Bdellovibrio bacteriovorus str. Tiberius: one gene and its partner. The protein of the gene in region 1 interacts with the protein of each later gene in a pairwise test. Links are inferred from orthologs where the notes say so. Each region holds a gene or a part of one and is shown in the gene's direction. Other genes may lie near its edges. The genes, in order: dnaE and dnaX.

What was found.
Region 2: the proteins of dnaE (region 1) and dnaX interact in binary tests that used the Escherichia coli proteins (3 or more experiments, as listed by UniProt). The link is inferred for Bdellovibrio bacteriovorus str. Tiberius from one-to-one orthologs.

What each region holds. Positions count from the first base shown.
Region 1 is NC_019567.1:2,133,629-2,146,237, reverse strand. Bases 1,141-5,279 are described here. They hold dnaE (DNA polymerase III subunit alpha), read left to right. Parts: upstream 1,141-1,539; coding sequence 1,540-5,079; downstream 5,080-5,279. Other genes in these bases: BDT_RS10255 (hypothetical protein), read left to right, coding at 5,082-5,279; BDT_RS10265 (hypothetical protein), read left to right, coding at 1,141-1,467. In the rest of the region: guaA (glutamine-hydrolyzing GMP synthase), read left to right, coding at 1-404; more of BDT_RS10265, read left to right, coding at 499-1,140; more of BDT_RS10255, read left to right, coding at 5,280-6,254; BDT_RS10250 (hypothetical protein), read left to right, coding at 6,268-7,197; BDT_RS10245 (substrate-binding domain-containing protein), read left to right, coding at 7,427-9,091; BDT_RS10240 (LLM class flavin-dependent oxidoreductase), read right to left, coding at 9,088-10,098; BDT_RS10235 (hypothetical protein), read right to left, coding at 10,204-10,602; BDT_RS10230 (lipoprotein N-acyltransferase Lnb domain-containing protein), read right to left, coding at 10,602-12,500. UniProt on the Escherichia coli protein: DNA polymerase III is a complex, multichain enzyme responsible for most of the replicative synthesis in bacteria. This DNA polymerase also exhibits 3' to 5' exonuclease activity. The alpha chain is the DNA polymerase catalytic subunit.
Region 2 is NC_019567.1:3,819,605-3,831,033, forward strand. Bases 4,461-7,419 are described here. They hold dnaX (DNA polymerase III subunit gamma/tau), read left to right. Parts: upstream 4,461-5,000; coding sequence 5,001-6,839; downstream 6,840-7,419. Other genes in these bases: BDT_RS18100 (YbaB/EbfC family nucleoid-associated protein), read left to right, coding at 6,853-7,176; recR (recombination mediator RecR), read left to right, coding at 7,232-7,419. In the rest of the region: BDT_RS18075 (hypothetical protein), read right to left, coding at 1-2,268; BDT_RS18080 (lipocalin family protein), read left to right, coding at 2,496-3,065; BDT_RS18085 (hypothetical protein), read right to left, coding at 3,034-3,972; BDT_RS18090 (hypothetical protein), read right to left, coding at 4,030-4,395; more of recR, read left to right, coding at 7,420-7,846; GTPase MglA, read left to right, coding at 7,846-8,439; quinolinate synthase NadA, read left to right, coding at 8,545-9,510; BDT_RS18120 (4'-phosphopantetheinyl transferase superfamily protein), read left to right, coding at 9,517-10,053; BDT_RS18125 (hypothetical protein), read left to right, coding at 10,124-10,516; BDT_RS18130 (hypothetical protein), read left to right, coding at 10,633-11,382. UniProt on the Escherichia coli protein: Part of the beta sliding clamp loading complex, which hydrolyzes ATP to load the beta clamp onto primed DNA to form the DNA replication pre-initiation complex.

The sequences.
Region 1 (12,609 bases):
GGCTTCCGAAAGAAATGCTGTGGCGTCATCCGTTCCCGGGTCCGGGATTGGCCATTCGTGTGTTGGGTGAAGTGACGAAAGAAAAACTACAAATTCTTAAAGAAGCGGATGATGTTTATATTTCAGAGCTTCGTCGTCGCGGTCTTTATGAGAAAATCTGGCAGGCGTTCTGCGTTTTGCTTCCGGTAAAGACCGTGGGCGTTCAGGGTGACTCTAGAACTTACGATCATGTTCTGGCATTGCGTGCAGTCACCTCCAGTGATGGCATGACCGCAGACTGGTATCCATTCGAATTCCAGTTCCTGCGTGAAGTCTCGAACCTGATCACTAACAAAGTCAAAGGCGTCAACCGCGTAGTGTACGACGTCACCAGCAAACCCCCCGGCACCATCGAGTGGGAATAACCAAAAGGTACCTGAAAAAAGCAGGTACCTTTTTTGTTTGTCATGATTTTTGTGTAACTCCTGATTGGGGGTTGGTTTTGTTAGCCTTCTTGGAATGAAAACAAAACACATCCATAAAATCTCTAAGGGCATCACTTTACTTATCGTTCTATCCTGCGTGGCGGCTTTGGCTGCCGCGGGGCAGATTCTGTATGAAAGCTCTGGCATTTCCAGTTTTAAATTGAAGCAGGCTGAAGATGGCAGCCGGGTGATTCAACGCACGTCGCAGGATTATCAAACCTTTCGTTCTTACTCGGAAGTGGACGGAGATCAGCTGTATTTGGTCGGCAGTGCCAAAACCACCGAGCAATATCTGAGTGCTGAAGGTATTTCCGGCAGCATTTCCTGGAGCGTTCGTAAAGGGGAGCGTCTGGAGCAGGTTCTGTGGGGCAAATCCGAGGTCGCGACAGAGCTGAATGTGCACGACAATTATCCGGTGCTGGTTTCGGGCTTGGGTGGATGCTGTGCTGAAGTGACAGGTTATCGTCTGTTCAACCTTGAAGACGGACGTCTGCTGATGTCTTTCAATGATTTCAAGTATCGCCAAAGAGTGACTCAGCCTTTTTCATTAGAAGTCCCCAATTCAGATTTGGCGGTTCGTTATATCGGTCTGATTTCCCAGGATAGCACCCGCGATCGGGATTTCGTCACACCTGCTGCGGGGAAAAAGGCGGTTTTACTGATCAAATACGCCAATGAAATGCTTCGCCAAAAATTGCAGGTGGATATGGAAGTGGCTGATGGGTATGCGGCCAGTGTTTTGGATGTAAAACTTGAAAAAGACCCGGCAGCGCCGAACAGTGATAAAATCGAATTCCGCGACGATCAGGCAACGCTTTGGAATATCGACGGGGCGACCAATCCGGCTCAGGTTTCCGGAGTTATTCTCACAGTCACGATAGATGCGGGGCTGGGGGCGAAAACTATCAAAATTCCCGTTAAAAACGACAGATTGGATCTGGGGTCTGCTCAAATTCCGGGCGGAGTTTCCATTCAGCCGCTGGTGCAACTTGGGGTCTTTTAACGCGCCGGGCGAACTGTGATCTAAACGCCCCCTTTTATTGAAACAAAAAGGGGGCTAAGATATGAAATTGTCATGTCTTTTGTTCATCTACACGTCCACTCAGAATATTCCCTTTTGGAAGCCGCTTGCCGGGTCAAAGCCATTGCTAAAAAAGCAGCGGCGATGCAGATGCCTGCGGTGGCTCTTACTGACAACGGCAACATGTTCGGTGCTGTTGAATTCTTCTTTGCCTGTAAGGACAACAACGTAAAACCAATTCTGGGTTTGGATGCGTACATCGCGCCAGGATCTCGTCTTGAAAAAAAGCAGGACCGTGATCAGGTCAACACCGGACCACGCCGTCTGGTGTTGCTGGCGCAAAACAACGATGGCTATCGCAATCTGTGTAAACTTTCTTCCATCGGTTACCAAGAGGGCTTTTACTGGAAGCCTCGTATCGATTACGAAGTCATTCAGCAGTATAACGAAAATCTGATCTGTCTGACGGGCGGCTTGCGCGGTGAAGTTGCAGAGTCCTTCCTGCGTGAAGGGCCGGATGCGGCTTTGGCGAAAATCCGTCAGCTGAAAGAAATCTTCAACGACCGCCTGTATCTGGAGATGTGCCGAACAGGTGTTGCCGAGTGGGATCGCCTGAATCCATTCCTGCTGGAAGCTTCCAAGATCACCGGAGTTCCTGTTGTGGCGTCCAATGATGTGCACTACATGACTCAGGATGACCAGATGGCTCAGGAAGTTCTGATCTGTATCGGGTCGAATAAAACTTTGAGCGATGAATCCCGTTTCCGTCTGGGCACGGATGAATTTTATCTAAAAAAACCAGAGCAGATGCAGGAGCTGTTTGCGGATGTGCCTGAGGCCATCTCCAACACACTTCAGATCATGGAACGTTGTGATGTGAAGTTCAAACTGAAAGATGATCAGGGTAAACCGATCTATCACCTGCCGACATTCCCGACAGATGATGGTTTGTCTTTGAAAGAAGACATCGCCCGCAAAGCCAAAGCTGGATTGCTGGTGCGCTTTGAAGAAGCTGCCGCACGTGGCGAGATGGTGCCGGAAGACAAGATTCCAGAATACGACAAGCGCCTGGAATACGAGTTGGGCATTATCGATCGCATGGGCTTTAACGGTTACTTCCTGATCGTCCAGGACTTCATCAACTGGGCAAAGGTGAATGACATTCCGGTGGGTCCGGGGCGGGGTTCCGGTGCCGGTTCCCTGGTCGCTTATGTTCTGCGAATCACGGATTTGGATCCACTTCCTAACTTCCTGTTGTTTGAGCGTTTCCTGAATCCAGAGCGTATTTCCATGCCCGATTTCGATATCGACTTCTGTCAGGATCGTCGTCAGGAAGTGATTCAGTATGTAACCCGCAAGTATGGTCAGGAATCCGTTTCTCAGATCATCACCTATGGAAAGCTCCAGGCCCGTGCCGCCATCAAGGACGTGGGGCGTGTATTGGGTATGACATTCCCTGAAGTCGATGCGGTAACAAAACTTATTCCAGACAAGCTCGGTATCAATCTGAAAGAGTCCATGGAAATGGAACCTCGTATCGGCGAGATGATGGAGATGAATCCAACGGTGAACACCCTGATGGATCTTGCGCAAAGGGTTGAGGGTATGGTTCGCCATGCCGGTATCCACGCCGCCGGGGTTATCATCGCCGATGGTCAGCTGGTTCGTCATGCTCCGCTTTACAAGGGCGCTGACGGCGAGCAGGTCGTTCAGTACGACATGAAACACGCCGAAAAAATCGGCCTGATCAAGTTCGACTTCCTGGGTCTGAAGACCCTGACTCACATCAATCACGCTTTGAAGCTGATTCTGAAAAACCGTGGCAAAAAAATCCAGTCGCAGATGATTCCGATGACGGATGCCGCGACTTTCGAAATGATGTCACGCGGGGATACGGCCGGGGTGTTCCAGTTTGAGGGTGAGGGCATCACCGATGCCACCCGTAAAATCCGCCCTTCTTCGTTTGCTGATGTCACTGCGATCACGTCGTTGTACCGACCGGGTCCAATGGCGAACATTCCGGACTTTACCGATCGTAAGCACGGTAAGGCGCCGGTGGAATACCTTCTGGAAGACACCCGTGAAGTTTTGTCTGAGACCTACGGGATCATGGTCTATCAGGAACAGGTTATGGGTATCGCCTCGCGCATTGCCGGATATTCTCTGGGTGAAGCGGATATGCTTCGTCGTGCGATGGGTAAGAAAATCAAAGAGGAAATGGATCAGCACCGCGAACGCTTCATGAAAGGGGCGATTGAGCGCGGGCATGACAAACAACGTTCATCGGATCTGTTTGATCTGATGTATAAGTTCGCCGATTACGGTTTCAATAAATCCCACGCTGCCGCGTACTCGGTCGTCACTATTCAGACGGCCTGGTTGAAATGTCACTATCCGGCTGAATTCTTTGCAGCTCTGCTTAGTACCGAGCTTTCCGACACGGAAAAGATCGTAAAGTATTCCAAAGACGCCACCAAACGTGGGTTGACCGTCCGGTCCCCAAGTGTGAACTATTCGGATTATCTGTTTGATGTTCATGGCGACGAGATTTACTTCGGTCTGGGGGCGATTAAAGGTGTGGGACAGAATGCGGTCGAGGCCATCATCGAGGCCCGCAACAATCTGCCAGACAAAAAGTTCACCACGCTGGATGAATTCTTTAATTCCATCGACACCCGTCGTGTGAATAAAAAAGTGATCGAGTGTCTGATCAAAGCCGGCGCCTTTGATGGTTTCGGCGCGCACCGTGCACAGCTGGTGGGTGGTTATCAGAAGTATCTGGATCGCGCCATCGGTCTGCAAAAAGACCGCGAAATGGGTCAGTCTTCATTGTTTGATCTGGGACCTTCGACGGAAACCAAAGTGACTTTGGAGGAAGTGAAGCCCTGGGCGCGAACAGCCTCTTTGACTTACGAAAAAGAAGTTCTGGGTTTTTACCTGAGTGATCACCCGTTGAAGGGTTTTGACACGCTTTCTGAGCTTTGGACGACGTGCAAGGTGATTGACCTGCCAGCACAGATGCCAGCTCCGGGCAGTCCGGAAGCTGAAGCCCTGAAGGCTGCCAAAAAAGACTGGAAAAACCGTGATGCGGGTAAAAAACGTGTCGTGGTTGCGGGGCTTATTACGGAGCTTCGCGAGCTGATCACGAAAAAAGGAACTCGCATGGCGTTCGGCAAGGTCGAGGACCTGACAGGCAACTGCGAGTTGGTGATCTTCCCGGATTCTTATGCGCGTTTTGAAGCGCAACTTCGCGATGAAAGGCCTGTCCTGGTCGGGGGTGGTCTGGAAGTGGAGGATGGTTCGGCCAAGATCATGGTTGATACTGTTTCTCCATTGGAAGATATCCTTAAAAAAACCAAGCGAATGGTACTAAGATTGGATAAGATTAATCCTGATGATTACCCGCGCCTGCAGTCTTTGATGAAGGACTATCCGGGGACAACCTCGGTCAGTCTTGAAATCGAGCTGGGTGAGCTGAACCGCCGTGTCCTGATGGAGATGGAAGAGGCTCAGGGGATCAGTGTGAATAATGAATTCTTTGAAGGCGTTCATTCCCTGTTTGGAAGAACGGACTTTATCGAGTTGAGGAGCTAGGAATGCGTTTAGTAAGTGTGGTTGCAGCAGCATTGATGAGCATCGTAAGTGGCACCGCCCTGGCCCAGCAGGCAGAACTGGTGGATCGCACCTATTCCGGTGTATCCAAAGAAACCAACCCGCAGGTGGCAAAAAGAGTCATTCAGGATGAAGCGGCTCAAAAAGTCTCTGAAGAAATCATTCAGGAGCTGATCGGTAACGACCGCTTTCTGAAAAATAAAACCCTGATTCAAAATAAAATCATCCGCAATTCTGCGCGCTACATTCCATTTACGAAGCCGTCGGCGCTGACTCAAAGCGCGGATGAATTCAAAATGTCGGTGGCGATGAAAGTGTCTTTGAAGGATCTGAAACAGATGCTTCAGGACAGTTCCCTTTTGAATGAAAACGAAGCGGTGCCGGTGGTGCTTCCGCTGGTCAGCTGGCAGGACCGTGTTGAAGGTCGCAGCTATCGCTGGTGGTTGCCGTTGGATAAAAATCCGCAAGGCTTCCTGGTGAAGGAAGGCCGTCTGCTGGAAGAAGCCCTGCGTGGAGCTTTCCAGAAGAATAATTTCTATCTGATCAAGCCGATCGAAGCGGGTTTGGCGGCCAGTGTTCCGGCGGACTTCCAGAATGAAAAAGTCGGTGGCGAGGACGCTCAGTTCTTTGCGCAGTACTTTAACGCTCCAGTGGTGGTTGACGGCCAAGTGAATCTGACCAAAGGGGAGCGCAACAACTTCCGTATTGAAATCAAGCTGACAGCTTTGCAGGTCAGCAACGGCCGCGCCATTGCTGATGTGTCCCGTCGTTTTGATACGGATTCTGGTTCTTTCGAAAATGCGATTGATAAAAAATTGCGTGAGGTTCTGGAAGGCACAGCCAATGATCTGGCAGTGCAGGTGATGGATGCATGGCAAAGAGGTTCTGTCGGGACTTCCGTGATCCGTCTGACCATTCAGGGCCGTCAGCCGCTGCCGGTTCTTGAGGGTGTGAAAGAAAAAATCCGCTCGCAATTGACTCAGGTGAAAAACATCCGTGAGCGTCTGGTCAGTGCTGACAGCGTCAGCTTTGAGGTCGACACATCGGTGCCGGCTTCGGAGCTGGTGGGTAAGCTTGAAACTTTGGATATGGACGGGAAAAGGCTTTCCCGCGTGTCTGAAGGGCAAAATGAGATCGTTTTGAAGTGGGCTCAGTAGGAAGGGACTCCTGGTGAAAAAGTTATTCTGTCTGGCAATTGTTTTCTGTGTGACTGCGTGTGCAACTTTGGATCGCAGTGCAAATCCCACCACCCGCCGGGAAATCAAAGATGTGAACTATGAGGCGCGCAAGGATGATTCTGCTCCTCGCAAGCGCATGATGGTTCTGCCGTTCCTGGATGCTGGTGACAAACGCCCGCAGGAACTGCGTGATCAGGCTCGTGCTGCTTTTATTGCTGACTTGAATCGCACAGGCGAAGTCATTGCTCTGGACAGCCGTGAATTGAAAGTGGATCTGGCCAAGATGATTGAAAATGGTCAGTACAAGCTGGCAGAAGTCGCCAAAGCGGCCCAGGCTCTGGGTGTGAACACAGTTCTTGAAGGCAAGATCATCGACATTCGTATCAAACGCAAAGCTGACAACGTGGGCGTGGTTCGTCATTTGACCACGGCATTTGAAGTGGTGGCGCAGGTGCGTGTTGTAACTGGCCGTGCGGGCCGCGAAGTGTTTAACACGGTAAAAACTGTCACCGTGGAAGAGCAAGGTGTGCGTGTCGCGGAACGTGTTGAAACAGACAAATTCCTGGCAAACAACCCGGATATGATCACAGTTTTGGTAAAAGATGCATTCCTTGATTTTACTCCGCAGGTGTTGGCGTCTTTGGATAAAGTCACTTGGGAAGGACGCATTGCTGCGATCAATGGCGACAGAATTTATCTGAATGTCGGCAGAGTTTCGGGTCTGCAAGTGGGAGATCTTTTGAAAGTCACTGAAGACGGTGACGATGTGTATGACCCTGAAAGCGGTGGTCATATCGGTCGTGTTCCGGGCAGATTGAAAGGAACACTCGAGGTCATCAGTTACTTCGGTAACGATGGATCCATTGCCGTCATACATTCCGGCTCTGGATTCAGAGAGAATGATCGCATTGAGTTGTATTAACGTCGCGGATATTTGCGGAACATCATGGTTCCGCCTCTTGCTGTAAACATAATTTATTTTCTTTCATTAACAGGTCGCAATTCTAAATTGCTTATTTGGAGCCCATAACAGCATCAGATATACTCGCTGTGTGGGCACAAATACGTTTTGTTTTTTTATCAGCGCATTTCTTTTCTCTTTTTCTTCACACGCTTCAACAACGTGGAATGTTCCTGCATTATACTGGAGCATGAAGATCGAAGGCCAGGTGGCCATGCGAAAAGGCTTTGAAGAAGAGATCGAAAAATTCAACAAATCAAATTCTGATAAAATTAAAGTGATTCCTTATGTGGCTGGCGAAGGTCGTAAAGGTATTTTGAATCAGACGACCCAGCTGGATGACGCCCTTAAAAAAACTCCGAATGTGATTGTGATTCAGCCGACCGACAACTCGGCTTTGGCGCGCGGTCTGCAAGAGGCCAATACCAAGGGTATCCCGGTCATTGCGTACGATCAGTATATCGTGAACGGGAACCTGGCGTCGTTTTTAACCAGCGACAACTATCAGGGTGGTCGTGACAATGGCGACTATATCGAAAAGACTTTTGAAAAGGGCACCACAATCCGTATTGTGGTCTTTGAATACCCGCAGGTGTCTTCCACGATGGATCGCGTGGATGGGTTCTTCGATTCTCTTCGTGAACACAGTCGCAACTTCAAAGTTCTGAAGCGTTATCAGGCCGTGGATCCGGCATCGGGCGAAGTGGCAGTAAAACAGTTCCTGAAAGACTTTCCGGAAAAAGGCAGCGTGGATCTGATTCTGACCGTAAATGACGGGGGTGGCATCACGATCGTGAAAAGCCTTTGGGAGAAAAAACGCACCGAGATTCGTCATGCCACTTTCGACGGTGATCCGGAGTCGGTTGAAAATATCAAAAACAAAAGACTGACAATCATCGATTCCGCCCAGTTCTGTGCGGAGCTGGGGCGCGAGACGGCGCGAAACCTGATTGCTTATCTTAAGAAAGAAAAAGTCCCAACCAAGAAACTGGTTCCCACTTTTCCGGTGACGGCTCAGTCGGTGAAGGACTATCCGGGGTGGATGGGACGTCCTTCTTCCAAGTATGTGACGGTGACGCCGGAAAAAACTCCGGTGCCGGTGAAAACGAAATCCATTCCGACATCTTCTACCAATCGTCTGATTGTGAAGATCGGCGTGGCGCCGCTGTGCCCGTATCTTTGCGAAAAAGGCCCGGGTGTCTGGGGTGGATACATTTATGACATTCTGAAAGGTATCGCTCAAGAACATGGATTTATCCTGCAGATGGAAAGTATCGCCAACACCCGATTGGTATCAAACCTTCTGTCGCGCAAGGTGAATTACATCATCGTTCCTTCCTATATGGTTCGGTATCTGCCGAACATTCGGATCGTGGGTCCTGACTTGGGCATGAGCTATCTGGGCGCTCTGGTGCCTTTGAATTACAAAGATTCCCTGATCGACAGTGAATCCATTTCCACTAAAAAAATCGTTTATGCCGATGTGGGCAGCGAAGGCAGTGCGGAAGTGTTTTCCACTTCTGGTGGATCCCGCGTGATCAAGCTGACAGGTTCGGATGTGGCAGATCGTATGATCAAGATGATCAACGACCGTCGCGTGGATCTGGCGCTGGGTGATTACAATCTGCTGAGCTATTCTATGGGTCGCAAAGTGGGTGTGAACCTGAAACTGGTGCCGACTTCATTGACTGGCTTTAGTTCTTTGGTTCTTGTCAGTGTACCGAAAGAGCCCGAGTTTGGTTCTGTTCCTCAGCACCTGCAGAACTGGTTCCTGCAGGCACGTCAGAGTGGTGAATTGGAAAGTATTTTGAACAAATACAATCTGAAAGACTGGCACCTGATGTCTCAGGATTAGCTTTTCCAGGCTTCCGCGGTCAGTTCAAACGAGCGCAGACGATCAGCATGATCGTACATATCAGACAAAATCATCACTTCATCAGCACCGGTGCGCTGGATAAATCTTTCCAGCCCCGCTTTGACTTCGTGTTTGTCGCCGATGATGGCGTTGCTCAATTTACTTAAGACAATTTCTTTTTCACCCGGGCGCCAGATTTGTTCCATGCTGCTTACGGGTGGCAGCAGATTCACGCGCTGATTGCGGATGATTCCCAGAAAACGCAGATACAGGGTTGTGGCCAGGCGCTGGGCTTGTTCAGTGGTGTCAGCGGCAACCACCTGCAGGCCCACCATCACATAAGGTTTCTTCAAGTACCGGGATGCCTGGAATCCGGAGCGGTAAATATGGATCGCTTCTTCCATTTGTTCCGGCGCAAAGTGTCCGGCAAAGGAATAAGGAAGTCCCATGACTGCTGCCAGTTGGGCGCTGTAAAGGCTGGATCCCAGCAGCCACACCGGAACTTCGGTTCCCATCGCTGGAATCGCACGCACACGTTCATGCCCGTGGCTTTTTGCAAAGTATCCGATCAGTTCGCGCACATTTTCAGGGAAATCGTTTTCGTTTCCCTGCATATCGCGCCGTAAAGCATGCATGGTCAGGCGATCTGTGCCCGGCGCACGTCCCAACCCCAGATCAATACGACCCGGGTATAAATGCGCCAGCGTGCCGAATTGTTCAGCGATCACCAAAGGCGCGTGATTTGGCAACATGACGCCGCCAGAGCCCACACGGATGGTTTTGGTTCCACCGGCCACATAGCCGATCAAAACTGATGTGGCAGAGCTGGCAATTCCATCAAGATTGTGATGTTCGGCCAGCCAATAACGGTTGTAGCCCCATTTTTCTGTGTGCTGGGCCAGATCCAGAGTGTTGTGAAATGAGTCCGCGACGGATTTACCGTCGATGATGGGCGCAAGGTCCAGGACAGAGAGTTGAATTTCGGAAAGCTTTTTAGTATCAGACATAGGCACATTATAGTCCTGTCTGTCTGAAACAACAACTCGTATCCGAAATAAAAAAAGGGACTGATTTCTCAGCCCCTTTTTCGTGGTCCGAAGTAAAAACCTGAATTACAGGCTTTCAGATCTTCTCATAACCAAATAAGCCACTTCCTGATCAGAAAGCTCAGCGGAAGCTTCCACTTGCGCACGCGCCAGGAAATCACGCTCATAGTTCATTGCCTGCGCCAAGGCTGGAGTCGGCTCGCCGCCTTCAGCAAGGAAGGTTGCAGCATCCTGGTCAGCATACAAGTACACAGCTTGAGAATGGTTGGCTGTGATATCGCTCATGAACAAAGCTGCTGTGGAAAGCAGCAAGCCTGCCAATACGCCGTCACCGAAATCGCTGTTGCCATGGTGACCACCGTGGCCACGGCCGTGCTCTGGGCGCGGTCTGTGGTGAGGGCGTGCCATCGCGGATTCGATGCCAATACCCATGATCAGCAAAGAGACCAGTACTAGTTTTTTCATTAAAACCTCCTGCGGTTTGTTAGTAGTTCTAGGTTCTGTTTAATTCCAACAAGCTCCTGGTCAATGCCCGGGAACTTTTTCATAACCAAATCTTTGTAAGCTGAACCCCATTTGATGCCTTCCTGCAGTCGCAGGGTGACTTCTTCATCCGAAACCACCTCGGCAGCCACGGGCACGCCGTAACCACCTTGAGCAAGTCTCCAGGGCAGGCGATTTTGTGAAGCCTGGTTGATGCCGGCAATCACCTGAACAAAGGCGGTCTCGCGATTTTCGCCCTGGAGCAGGCGGGTGATCAGCTTGCCTTGCAGTCCCTGCTGTACAAGGTTGGCGTACTTTTCCAGAATGTAGGCGTTGCCCAGGTCTTCGAAGGTTTCTAGCGTCTGGTACACGTTTGTACGCTCTGAAGCTTTGGAGTATTCCGCCCACTCGGACAAATCACGATATCCCACGAAGAACGGGCGCATGTGATTAAAGGCCTTGTCCAGGGATTCTTTCTGGCTTGGGAAGAAATAGCCTTTGCGTTTGGCGTCTTTTTCGTCTTTCAAAAGACCTTCATCCACCAGGTTGTGCAGTTTCAAATTGCGATACACACCCAGCGGACTTGCCGCAAAGGTGTCCTGATAAGAATGACTTTTCGGCAAAGCCGAGCGCATCAACTGATCTGTTTCCGAAGCACAGTTGTTGGACAGGAATTTATAGTCACCAGCATAGCTCCAGTAGTGCTCAAGCGCGCTTTCCACCAGAATTTTCTTTTCAGTCGCAGAGATCTTCAGTGGCAGGCTGATCAGGTCGCGCCACTGGCCCCGAGTGTATTCATCAATCACCTCATTCATTGAGAACGTCATGATTTGGGACGGGTATTTACCAGTCAGGCCATCCCAGTAATTCACGATTACGTCATCAATGTTGGCGCGGTAACTTAACACCACATGGAAAGCCACATCCGCCAGGCATTCTGGTCCTACAGTTTTGCGGGTGGGGGCGCACACCACCAGGCGAAGCATCGAGTGCCCCCAGCGGCTCATCATCTCTTCACCCTTGCTGGCAAAAAGGAAATGGACTTCGTAGACCTTGGCAGGATCGATGTCGATCTTCCAGGCGCCGGTGCTGGTGTAAAGATGGGTGACGGGGGCGCAGTTTTCGGCAGTAAAAGGGACAAATCCGGTCAGGCGTTGGAAGTAAGTGTGGAAAGAAGGTTTACGACACTGATAGCTGGGATCAGTCAAAAACTGAGTGAAGTTGTAAGCAAAGTGTTCGTCCGGCGAATCCAGTTCGTTGATATTTCCGACACGCACAGGCAGTTCGTTTTTGCTTTGAATGCGGTTCCCTTTAAAGTCAGAAAGATTCTTGTAAGACGGGGATCCCGAAACGCGGTACGAGCTTTTCAAATAATACTGGCAGATCGGAAACAGATTGCCGTTCTGGCGATCTGTTTCATGTTGAAATTCACAACTTGAAAGAGCGGCCTTATCAGCGGCATTGTCCCAGTGTTTGTCAGAACGGTCATAAAGGCGGGAAATCTCAAAGATCAAAGCGCGGGCCGCGATATTCTGAATACTGTCACCTGAACAAGGGGATTTGGCTCCCTTCAGATAAGGCAAAAGACCTTTGTGAAGAAAGATGCGCTTGCGGAACTTGAGAATGCTGCTTTTAACCAGGTCTTTATAATTCACATCTTTGCTGCACAGGTTCCCCGGGAGCGCACCCATGTCTTTAAAATCAACTGTTTGTGGGCCGACGAACTTGATCACTTGGGGTGGCAGGCGCATTTCAGTTTTTGAAAGGAATTCCCGGATCAGTGTCGTATTGACCTCGGAGTCTGCATTCAATGACGCGGCATTCGCGCTGACTGTCGCGAAAAACAGAAGGCCAAGAGCTGTAATAGATCTGTATTTCATATGAATACCATTCCTTAAAGCCCTCTGATGTGGGCTGGTCGCACAATGACTCCAAAAAACACAAGCAGTGTCCTTAGAGCAAAGTGAGTGCCAATGGGTGGTAGCAAAA
Region 2 (11,429 bases), 1.7 Mb from region 1 along the record:
AGAATCACGTTGCTCACCCACCTGCACTTCTGCAGAGACTTTCTCAAGTGTCGGCACAATAGCGGTTGTATCTACCTTCCAAAGATACACTTTCATATCAACATCCAAACCGCGGAAGTAAACCGTGTTCCCGACCCAACGGAAGCTGCCGGCGTTCTGTAAGTTCGATGCCACAAGCGTGGTTGTCCCAGCTCGGCGCAGATAAAGGTTTTTCAACGACATTGAACTGATGTGATAAAGAAACTTGTCCTCTCGGACTGTTCCCATCACACCCGAATCCTCGTTATTCAGCACGGTGGCGGTTCCACCAGAAAGCATAATCGGTCGATCGGTGAACATACCGCCAAGTCTTGAGGGTGAACGCCCGGTGAAAATAAAATCCTGAGTTCCAGTCAGTGCCGCGCCAATACCGCTGAACATATAACCCCGAACACTGTCTCCGACCAAGCCCCATTCACGCTTCAGCAGCGGTTCAAACTGACTGCCATTATAGGATATCAACTGCACGGCAAATGAAGAGGTGCCTGGATGTTCCCACAGCCCCCCGGCGATTCTGACATGAAGATGGGCCGATGTCGCAATAAGGATTCGAGAATTACGAACCTCGATAATACGTGTGGAGCTTTCATTAAAGAATGCTCCGGGAATCTGGATGTATTTCAAGTTTCCGTTGTTATATTCAACCAAGTAAGGCTTTGCGAGGCTGGCCGTATGAATGTAGATGTCTGAGCCCTCTTTGTTCACATCCAAAGTGCGACGTACCGTGCGCGAAGGCATATTATAGTCGCCTTCAAAGATATAATCATCGGATGAGACACCACTGATAGCAGAGGTTCCACCGTCTGTACCGTCACTTCGATACAATTGAACTTTGCCGTCAGTACCCACACCAAGGAAGAACATTTCTCCTCCGCTTTCACGGATCGAGTGCGGCTGAAAGACATTGATTCCAGGATCATCGACAGCCAATGTGCTGGCGTTGATTCTTTTCAGAGAGGTCAGGCCTGTCACCTGATCAAACACCGGCAGGAAATAGTTATTGTTCACATAAGCATGCTGAACCCAGTCCAGACGCTGAATTTTGCCGGCAATATTACCACCGTACTCACGATCAATGAACGTGTCCACCAAAGTGCCCTTGGTAGTGGGTCCCGTAATGTTATAAAGATAGCGACCGCCATCAGTGCTTGAGATCAGCGCGGCATTCTGACCGGCAAGCACACTGGCATTTCCAATACTGGAAAGATTCGCCTCAAGTGTCGCAGTCTGAGTGGCCATGTTCACTTTCACGATACGTCCGTCCGTGAAACATGTGGTGGGTGGGCAATAAAAGAAGGTGCTGCCATTGATGCTCTGCACGTCGGCACCAAACTCAGGCCAGGGATCAAAATCGAAACCCAGACTTGTCACCGCATTATTAGTGGATGTTGCCACTTTGACGATTTGATGAGTTGCAATCCCACTCGGGTTCACATTGGCACGGAAGTAAAGGTCCCCATTGTAACTGATCGCCCCTGATAAAAGACGGGTCACGGACCCATCCACCGTCGGCGCCTGAACAACACCGGCAATGACCTGACGAAGAGATCCTGAACTGTCGACGATATAGGATTTTCCCGAAGCGTTGTATATTCTAAGAGCCGTCTGCCCCGTGTCCACGCAGTTTGCACCGTCCACATAGTAGAGTCGGCCATTCTGGGCATTCAGCGGCGCCACGCCGGAGTTCATAACAAAGTAGGCCCCTTGATTGCCATCCGGATAAATGCGGAATTCAAGTTTGTTTTGCACGTCGATATTCATTCCAGCACATTGCAAAGTATCCAGACTGAACGTGCTTTTATTAATCGAACGGATATAAGAACGCACTGTGCCCGCCGAAATCTCTTCGTCGGTCATAATCAGAACGTGAGTGGGAGTGGAGGCCAGATGATAGTGACTGATAACATTCAACCCCAAAGCCAGCTCACTTTTCATTGCACCAGAAATCTTCACAACTTTACGTCGCATATTATCTGTGCTTGACGGCTGAATGAAATAATAGCGTTCAGGAGAAATGCTGCCAAAGTGGCCAGTGATTTTACTTAAACTGGAAGGAAGATTTTGCTGAATGAATCCCGCATCGATAGATCCAAGTGGTACCGGCGTTGTGGGAATAGAAGTCCCCGGAGCTGGCTCCGTCACTGAGAATGGCATTTCGGTAAGGGTCGCATCCAACGAGCACCCCGCCAAAATCCAGGCAGTAAGAACTATCAAGACATTCAAAAACATTCCAGCACCTTGAAATAGTGTTCTAAATACCTATCGGCTGGCCCGAACGATCAACGAAGTCAAAACCAGAGGATTTCTTTAAGAAAATGTTCATTACCTCGTTTATGCGGAAAACAGGCTTCTTTTGGGGGTTCCTCTCAATTTGATACACATGTCTTTTAACACCGGATCAGGTCATCGCCCGACGAATAAAGTATAAAAGAAGATTCAAACACCAAGGAGTTTTCATGAAGCCACTGCTGTTGTGCTTGCTGTTGTTTTCTTCCACGAGTTTTGCCTTCGCCGAGGATCTGCCGGTGGTGGAGCAAGTGGACATCCCCCGCTATATGGGAAAGTGGCACGAGATCGCCTCGATCCCTCAATCTTTTCAAAAACAATGTGTCAGCAACACCACCGCCGAATATGAATTGCTGACCGACACCAACGAAGTAAAAGTTCTGAATTCATGTCAGACCATTAATGGCGATCGCAGCCAATCCGAAGGCCGTGGCAAAGTTGTGGATCCCACGACGAACGCCAAACTGAAGGTGACGTTCGTAAAAATTGGCGACCGCTGGATTTATATTTTCGGAGGCAAATATTGGATCATCCGTCTGGATGAAAATTATCAATTCGCCATCGTGGGACACCCCAGTCGCGATTACGGCTGGATTCTGTCACGCACTCCGGATCTGCCGGCAGCGACACTGAAGGATCTGACGATATTTCTGCAGGACAAGGGTTATGATCCGTGCAAGTTCCTGACAACACCTCAAGACGGAGGCCTTACCGAACAAAAGTCCCTTTGCCAGTTGTAGGCAGCAGGCTTTCAAGCTCGCGAATCAGATTCTGGTTGGCGAGCTCCCATTCGGGCTCTTCTTCATCCATCAAATCTTCAGCTAGCATGCGAAGCACAGAAAACAAAATCCAATCCGCCATTTCACCGGCCTGAACCGAAGTTTCCGGCCACAAATGCCGCCCCACGAACGCCCTGGTGGGCGCCAGTTTCGCGTGATCTTCCGTCATCAGATGCTGCCATTTCAAATCAGGATCGGCAGAAAAGTCGCGCATGCGGATATAGTTGTATTGAAAGTCATCAAGCCCGTCATGATAAAGCGCCTTCACCATCGCCCGACGATCATTGAAGTGATACACGGCCAGCACATCAGCGAAGAATTCAGAATAAGCCCCCATACGCGAACTGATATGTGAAAACTCGGGCGAATAGTAAAGCGCCGTGGAATCACCAACAAAGTGAACATCTGAAGCCCCCTTCAAGATCGCCAACTTGCGCGCCGAGAGATCATCCAGTTTCGCAAAAAGATTTCTGTATTCATCCCCGGAAGCTTTACGAAGAGCCTGATGAAAAATCGCATGCCCATATTCATGCGCGGCACTGACGTACAAATTTGAAAGCGGGACTTCATACGTGCGCCCGTACTTGCCATAGAAGACCATACGATAGGGCACCTGTACGATGAACCCATTGTCGAAACTGGCATTGTCTGAAGGGCCGCCAATCACAATGTTCACAGCAGCGGTGGATTGAAAGGTCTGCGCCATTTCATTGAAGATGTCCGAAAGATTCGCCGCCAGTTCACAGTCCTGGTGCTCAAGAAAGATCACTTCACGAACAACACCACTGACGCCTTTGCAGGAACCCACGGTGGCCGCTTGCGCCGGAGTGACAGAAGAAAGAAGAACGGAAACAAAAAAGCTCAACATGCCCCGAGAATATAGACACGTTGAGCTTGGTTCGAAATAGGTGTGGAAAGAATTACCCTATTTTACCTTAACTTTAATCTTGGCGTTGGTTTTGGAACGACAAGTGGACTCCATAGCAACGGTAGAGCATTCCATTTTTCCGCAGCTCAAGGTAAGGACACGGTTTTCTTTGTTCAGGTCTTTGGTTTCTGCTTTCCAGTCAGCGCAGGCTCTTTTCCAGTTCACGCGGGCTTCTTTCAGAAGTGGAGCCGCATCGCCCTCGATTTCGTCTTCGCTTTGGATGACTTCGAATTCGTTTTGGGTTTTAGAGCCTTTTTTGATTTCAATAGTGGTGTCGCCATCAGCCGGGATGTCTTTCACGCCGACAGATTGAGCAAAAGCAAAGGAGCTGATCAGGGACAGGGAAAGGATCAATTTCATCATAGGATTCACCTCAGGTAAGTTGAATAATCCTCGCGCAAGGAATGAGGAACAGCAAGCAACGACCCACCCCAACAATTCCCAGTTAACCCTCTCCCCCGGTCCCCATCCCCGGGGGAAAGGGGCAAAAGCCCCAGCCGGGACAAGGGGCAGCCGCCCCAGAAGGCGGCGCCAAAGGCCAGCCAGAAAAACCGCGGCGCCCGCAGGGCCAGCCAGAAGTCCCCCAAGCACCACCGCCCAGTTATCCCATTCCCCAGTATTTTCGATAGCTTCGGGTATTTCAGTTAGTTTGGGAGGGGAACCCCCGAAGGAGGGCCTCTGGCGGGGCCACGATGGCCCGAACCGGGGCAAAGCCCCGGCGCCAGCAGAGCCCGGACGGCGTGCCCGACGAAGCGGGGTTCCCCTCCCAAACTAACTGAAATGCGCGGCGAGTTATCGAATGTAATCCCCCCACCAATGGGATACATCCAGCGGTGGCCGGGTCCCATACAATAGCTTTCTTGACGAATCCCGCTAGGTCCGGAAGGAAGCAACGGCACTCGAGGGACTATGTGATATGGGGTGCTCGGCCACTTTTTTTCCTGTTTCATGATCTTGAGGGGTGGATTTTGTCTTATCAGGTGATTGCACGCAAATGGCGTCCCCAATCATTTACCGACGTTGTCGGGCAAAATCATATTACCCAAACGCTTTCCAATGCCCTTAAAAACGGTCGCTTGCCTCACGCCCTGCTTTTCACAGGTCCGCGTGGCACAGGAAAAACCTCTTCCGCTCGTATTCTTGCTAAAGCCCTTCGCTGCCCGAATGCCCAGAACTTCGTTCCATGTAACGACTGTTATTCGTGCAACGAAATCGCGGGCGGTTCCAGCATCGACGTGATCGAAATCGATGGAGCTTCCAACAACGGTGTGGATGCCATCCGTGAACTTCGTGACACTGTGGCTTTCATGCCTTCCAGTGGAAAATACAAAATCTATATCATCGACGAAGTGCACATGCTTTCCACCAGCGCCTTCAACGCCCTGTTGAAGACTTTGGAAGAGCCGCCGTCCCACGTGGTTTTCATCATGGCGACCACCGAAGTGCACAAAATCCCGCAGACGATTCTGTCGCGCTGTCAGCGTTTTGATTTCCGCCGTATCTCCACCCGCTCGATCACCGAGCGCCTGCAGCTGATCTGTGATCGCGAAGGCGTGACCGCGGATGACGAAGCCCTGTGGGTGGTGGCTCGTCAGGGTGACGGGTCCATGCGTGACTCGCAAAGTTTGCTGGATCAGGTGATCACTTTTGCAAACGGTCCTTTGACCCGCGCCAGTGTGGTTGAAATCCTGGGTCTGACGGACCGGGCTTTGCTTTTTGAAACTTTGAATGCCCTGATTGATCGCAACTCTCAGGCGATTTTGAAAGTGATTGAGAAAATCGCTGCGGCCGGTTTTGAGCCGCACTTGTATTCTCAGGATCTTTTGGAAATGATCCGCAACCTGCTTCTGATCAAGGTGTCTGAAGCGCAAGCCAGTCAGATTCTGGAAATGCCGGATTCTGAACTGCAGGCTTTGAGCGAAATGGCTCAACGTCTGCCGGAAGAGGACATTCACATGCTCTTCGACATGGCTTTGAAGGGTGGTTCGGATATTCCGCGTGCTCAGGATCCTCGCATTGTGCTTGAAGTGACTTTGCTGCGCATGGCTTCGGCTCCAAAACTTGTGGACCTGAAGACGTTGTTGCAAGGCGGATCTGTTCCCACTCACAGCGCAGGTGGGGCCAGGCCCTACGTTCCGCCGGTAAGCCTTCCAGTCAAAGGACATGATCGCATCGAAGAATCCCAGAAGGTTCTTGATGGCCCGACAGGTCTTGAGGCGATGAAGGCTGCATTGAATAAAGCTTCTTCTGCCGCATCTTCTTTGAAATCCAACCCAGCTCCTGCGGCAAAGCCGGCAGCGACCGCTCAGGCACAGACTCAGGCTCCTGTGGCTGCAGCTGCGCCTGCGACTCAAGCAGCTCCGGTTGTTGAAAACAAACCGAAAATTGCCTCTGGTTCGAATTCCAAAGAGCGCTGGGTGAACTTTGTTGAACTGCTTCGTCAGGACGACGCTTTGTTCGCCGCAAAAGTGGAAAATTTACTGTTTGTTAAGGAAGAGGGAAAGCTGATCAGCCTTGGCGTTCCTGTGAAATTGGCCTTCCTGAAAGACCAAATGGCTGACGCCCAAGTGCGCAAAAAACTACAGGGATTTATTGATTCGTACTGGGGTGCTGGGTATTCTTTTGAGGTATTGATGAGTCGTGATCAGGTCGGCGAATCCGCCCAAGCCATCCAGCAGAAAAAAGTGCAGATGGCCGAAGAGGATCTGCGCAACAAGATCATCGAAAACCCCATGGTTAAAGCCGCTCAAACCGTGTTCAAGGGACAGATCAAGTCCATCGTTGAACTGAACAAGCGCGGCCACTAAAAAAGGAGATTTTATGAAGGGTATGCCCGGCGGAATGGCCCAGCTGATGAAGCAAGCCAACCAAATGCAGATGAAAATGAAGAAAGCCCAGGAAGAACTTGCAAAAGTTGAGTACGAAGCTTCTTCCGGTGGCGGCGCTGTAAAAGTAAAAGTGAACGGCGACCACTTGATCACTGCATTGACCATCGACCCTGAAGTTTTGAAAGCTGGCGATGTTGAGATGCTTCAGGACATGATCCTGTCTGCAACCAACGAAGCAGTTAAAACAGCCCGTGATACTTCCGCTAAAGAAATGGAAAAAATCACTGGCGGTCTAAATATCCCAGGAATGTTCTAGGGGCAACAGCCCACAGTGCTGAGGGCGCCACAGGCGTCCGAAGCTGGAGTAGTAAGTGTTACATATTTCTGCCCTTGAAAAATTAGTCCACGAGTTGAGCCGTCTGCCTGGTATCGGGCCGAAGACTGCTCAGCGTCTGGCTTATTACATTCTGCGTACCGGGAACGAATACCCGGAACGTTTGAGTGAGGCGCTTTTGCGCGTCAAGGCTGAAGTTCACGACTGCCCAACCTGCTTCAACTACACTGACACGGATATCTGCCGCTATTGTGAGGATTCTCACCGTTCGGATGAATCCATCTGTGTGGTTGAAGAGCCCTCCGACATCATGAGAATTGAATCTTCAGGCGCGTTCCGTGGCCGCTACCATGTTTTGCATGGAGCGATTTCTCCGCTGGAAGGCATCGGCCCTAAAGAATTGAAAATCAAAGAGCTGATCGACCGTGTTGATGACGGTTTGAACGGCACCAGCCCGGTTATCAAGGAAATCATCCTTGCATTGGATGCGGACCTTGAGGGCGACACCACCATTTTATACCTGGCAAAGCAGCTGCAGGGCAAAGGCTTGAAACTTTCTCGCATTGCCCATGGAGTTCCTATTGGCAGCGACATCGATTTCGTAGATGATAGAACGATGGGTCGCGCCCTGCAAAACCGCGTGGAGCTGTAATGTCCTTTATTAACTACAATGCCAAAGAAATTCACTGCAAAGTCGTGTACTACGGCCCATCCCTGGGCGGTAAAACCACGAACATCCAGTGGGTTTACCAGAAAACAGCCGAGGATCAAAAATCCAAGCTGGTGGCATTGAATACGGACATCGAGCGCACCCTGTTCTTTGACTTCCTCCCATTAAATGTTGGCGACATCCGTGGATTTAAAACCCGTTTCCACCTTTACACTGTTCCAGGTCAGGTGGTTTACGATGCTTCCCGCAAGCTGATCCTGAAAGGATTGGATGGCGTGATCTTCGTGGCGGACTCCCAGATTGAACGTATGGACGAAAACTTAGAGTCCCTGCGCAATCTGGAACGCAATCTGGAGCAACAAGGCTACGACATCCGCGAAATCCCGCTGATCATGCAGTACAACAAGCGTGATTTGCCGAACGTGGCGTCCCTGGCAGAGCTTAGAAGTGCTCTGAACCCTTATAACGCCCCTGAAATCGAAGGCTGCGCTTCTGAAGGCCGTGGCGTCTTTGAATCGCTTAAAACCGTTTCTAAATCCATTATCAACGTTCTTAAAGGCGGCACCACTCTGTAAACCTTGGCCGTCATGGCTGGGCTTTTGTGGGGTTGCATTTCGTTCTCTTCGTGCTATATGAGGCCCATCTGTATTCATTTGGGTTACAATAGGCCCGAGGTAGATATGTCTTATGATATTGCTGCTGATATTCAGCGCCTGAAAAAAGAAAAAAACGCCGTCATTCTGGCTCACTATTATGAAGATGGTGATATCCAGGACATCGCCGACTATGTCGGTGACAGCTTCTATCTGGCCAAGATGGGCCAACAGGTACAGCAAGACACCATCCTGCTTGCCGGCGTTGTGTTCATGGCCGAAAGCGTGAAGATCCTAAATCCCACCAAGACAGTTCTGGTTCCGGACATGGAAGCCAGCTGTTCTCTTGTTAAAGGCGCGCCTTACGATCAGTACCTGGCGTGGCGCCGTCAGCACCCGGACGGGATTGCGGTGACCTACATTAATTCCAGCGCGGAAGTGAAATCCATTTCTGATGTGATCATCACTTCTTCCAATGCTCAGCAGATCGTTGAATCCATTCCGAAAGACCGCAAGATTTTGTTCGGACCGGATCAGCACCTGGGTCGCTGGTTGATGAAAAAACTAAATCGTGAGTTTGTGCTGTGGCCAGGGGCGTGCGAAGTGCACGTGCTGTTCAATGCCCGCAAACTTCACGAACTGATCGCCCAACACCCGGATGCGGTGGTGATTGCGCACCCTGAGTGCGATGAATCCGTGTTGCAGTATGCTTCTGTGGCAGGCTCCACTTCCCGTTTGCTGGAAGAGGTTCAGAAAAACCCGGCGAAGAAATTCATCGTGGCCACTGAAACTGGTATTTTCCACCAGATGCAAAAACTTCGTCCGGACGTGACGCTGATTCAAGCGCCGGTTCTGGATGCCGGCTGTTCTTGCAACAACTGCCCATACATGAAGATGAACAACATGGAAAAAATCAAACACGCTTTGGAAACATTCCAGCCGCAAGTGGGCCTGGATGAGGCATTGCGCCTGAAAGCCAAGGTGTCTTTGGATCGCATGATGGACATCACCAGCGGCAAACCTGTCAGCTGGCCTGCGGAATTCACGGTTTAATCCTTTATGGACTCTTTGGTTCTTTCCGAACAACTGACAGAGTCCGCGCGAAAGCTTCTTCAGTCTCCGGGTTTGCAAATTCATGCCCGCCCGGAATGGGGAAGCCACAATCCCGCACATCGCGAACTGATCCGTGCGGAAATTCAAAAGCTGCTTCCTGAAAACTGGCACTCTTCCACTTCCCACACGGAAGGCTTGGGTGTCATCATGCTTTCGGCTTCGCCAATTGGTGTGGATGTCGAAGTCACCGTGCGTGTGACTGACAAAACCGTGTCCCGCGTGTCGTCACAAGAAGAACTGACCGAGGCGCCAAGTGCTGCGGCCTTGTGGTGTGCGAAAGAGGCGTGTTTTAAGGCGCTTCGTTCGTATGATCAGCCGTCGGTGATCTCTAAAATTTCTATAGGGTCGTGGGAAAATATAGATTCTCAGACTGAGACATTCCGTCTTTCAAACCCTGAAACGTTTAATTCCTCCTCTGAAAACAGGGGTGTGATGATGAAAATTTCCACCTGGAGTTTGGCCTTTTTTATTTTTCCCTCTTAACTTTGGTCGAGTCCTGCCGAAGAGTTTATTAACCGACGCTAATGCAGTTTGTTTTTAAGGTAGGTGAAAAATGGGAAGTTCAAAATACAACCGCAGAGTGGCTCCAAGGACCGAAGTCTCTCCCATTCATATTTCGTATCTCACTTCACTGGATGACTTTGCAAAGATCGCAAAGAACAGTGAGATTGTCGAAGCCTCTTCCACCGGACTTTTGCTTCTGGTGAAGCGCGAGGATCTGATTCCATCAGCCCTGCGCAAGACGCTGACGCTGGATTGCCTGATTGGCGACCGGGTGTTCATGCATCTGGAAGAAATGAATCTTGAAATCTCGGGCGTAATTACGCGCACGCAGCTTCTGGGCAAGAAGGGTTTCTATGTGGCTGTGGACTACAGCGACGAGGCTCCGGAATACTGGCGTGAGTGCCTGATGGATCTCTTGCCCCGTCCGGGCGAGCTTGATTAAAACACCACGAAAACCACCAGTCGCGGGGTCGAAAGATCCCGCGATTTTTTTGCAATCTTTTCAGCCAAATGCCATTTGATTGGCCGGTCCCTTAAACGCCCTTTAAGATCCCGCCCATGAAACTTTGGCTGTTCACCCTGACATTCCTGGCAGTGCTGGCTCCGTCCCACGTGGCGGTTCAGCGCGTGTTGTGCCCGGCTCTTTTGCCGGTCAATGCCAGCGCCTCTGTCAGCGAAGGACTTTCCGAAGATCAGCTGAATCAGCTGCTGGCGCTTTTCCAAAAGTCTTATCCCGATATCGATTTTCAATCCAGCTGGTACAACGACACCATCAATGCCCAGGCTTTGCGTTTTGACGAGTCAAAACTGATCATCGTCTATGGCGGTTTGGTGCGTGAATCCACCACCACGCCTGACAGCTTGGCGTTGATGATCTGCCATGAGGTCGGTCACCACAAGGGGGGCGCGCCTTATTTCAGAGATGCCGATGGCCGGGACACCTGGGCTTCGGCTGAGGGCGCTGCGGATTATTATTCCATTCGTGGCTGCTTCACGCGCATTGCCTCGATGATGAAGACCCCGGCAGCGCGCCTGTCGGAACGCGATGAAGCCTTGCTGGAACAAACCTGTGCTAATTCCGCAAAGCCCACCGTGTGCCGTCGCGCCTTGCAGTCCGGCGCCCTGATGGCGAAATTGCAGTGGAATGTCTTTCCCAACAATCAGCCCGTTCCCGCTCTGGATGCCGAAGACAGCAATGTTCCGGCGACCACCTTGCTGGGATATCCAAGCCCGCAATGCCGCTTGGATACTTTCCGCGCCAGCGCTTTGCTGCAAGAACGCCCGTCTTGCTGGTACCGCCCTCTTTAAGGCATCAGGTGTCTTATATTTTGACAGCTCCGTTTCTTCAGATCGAA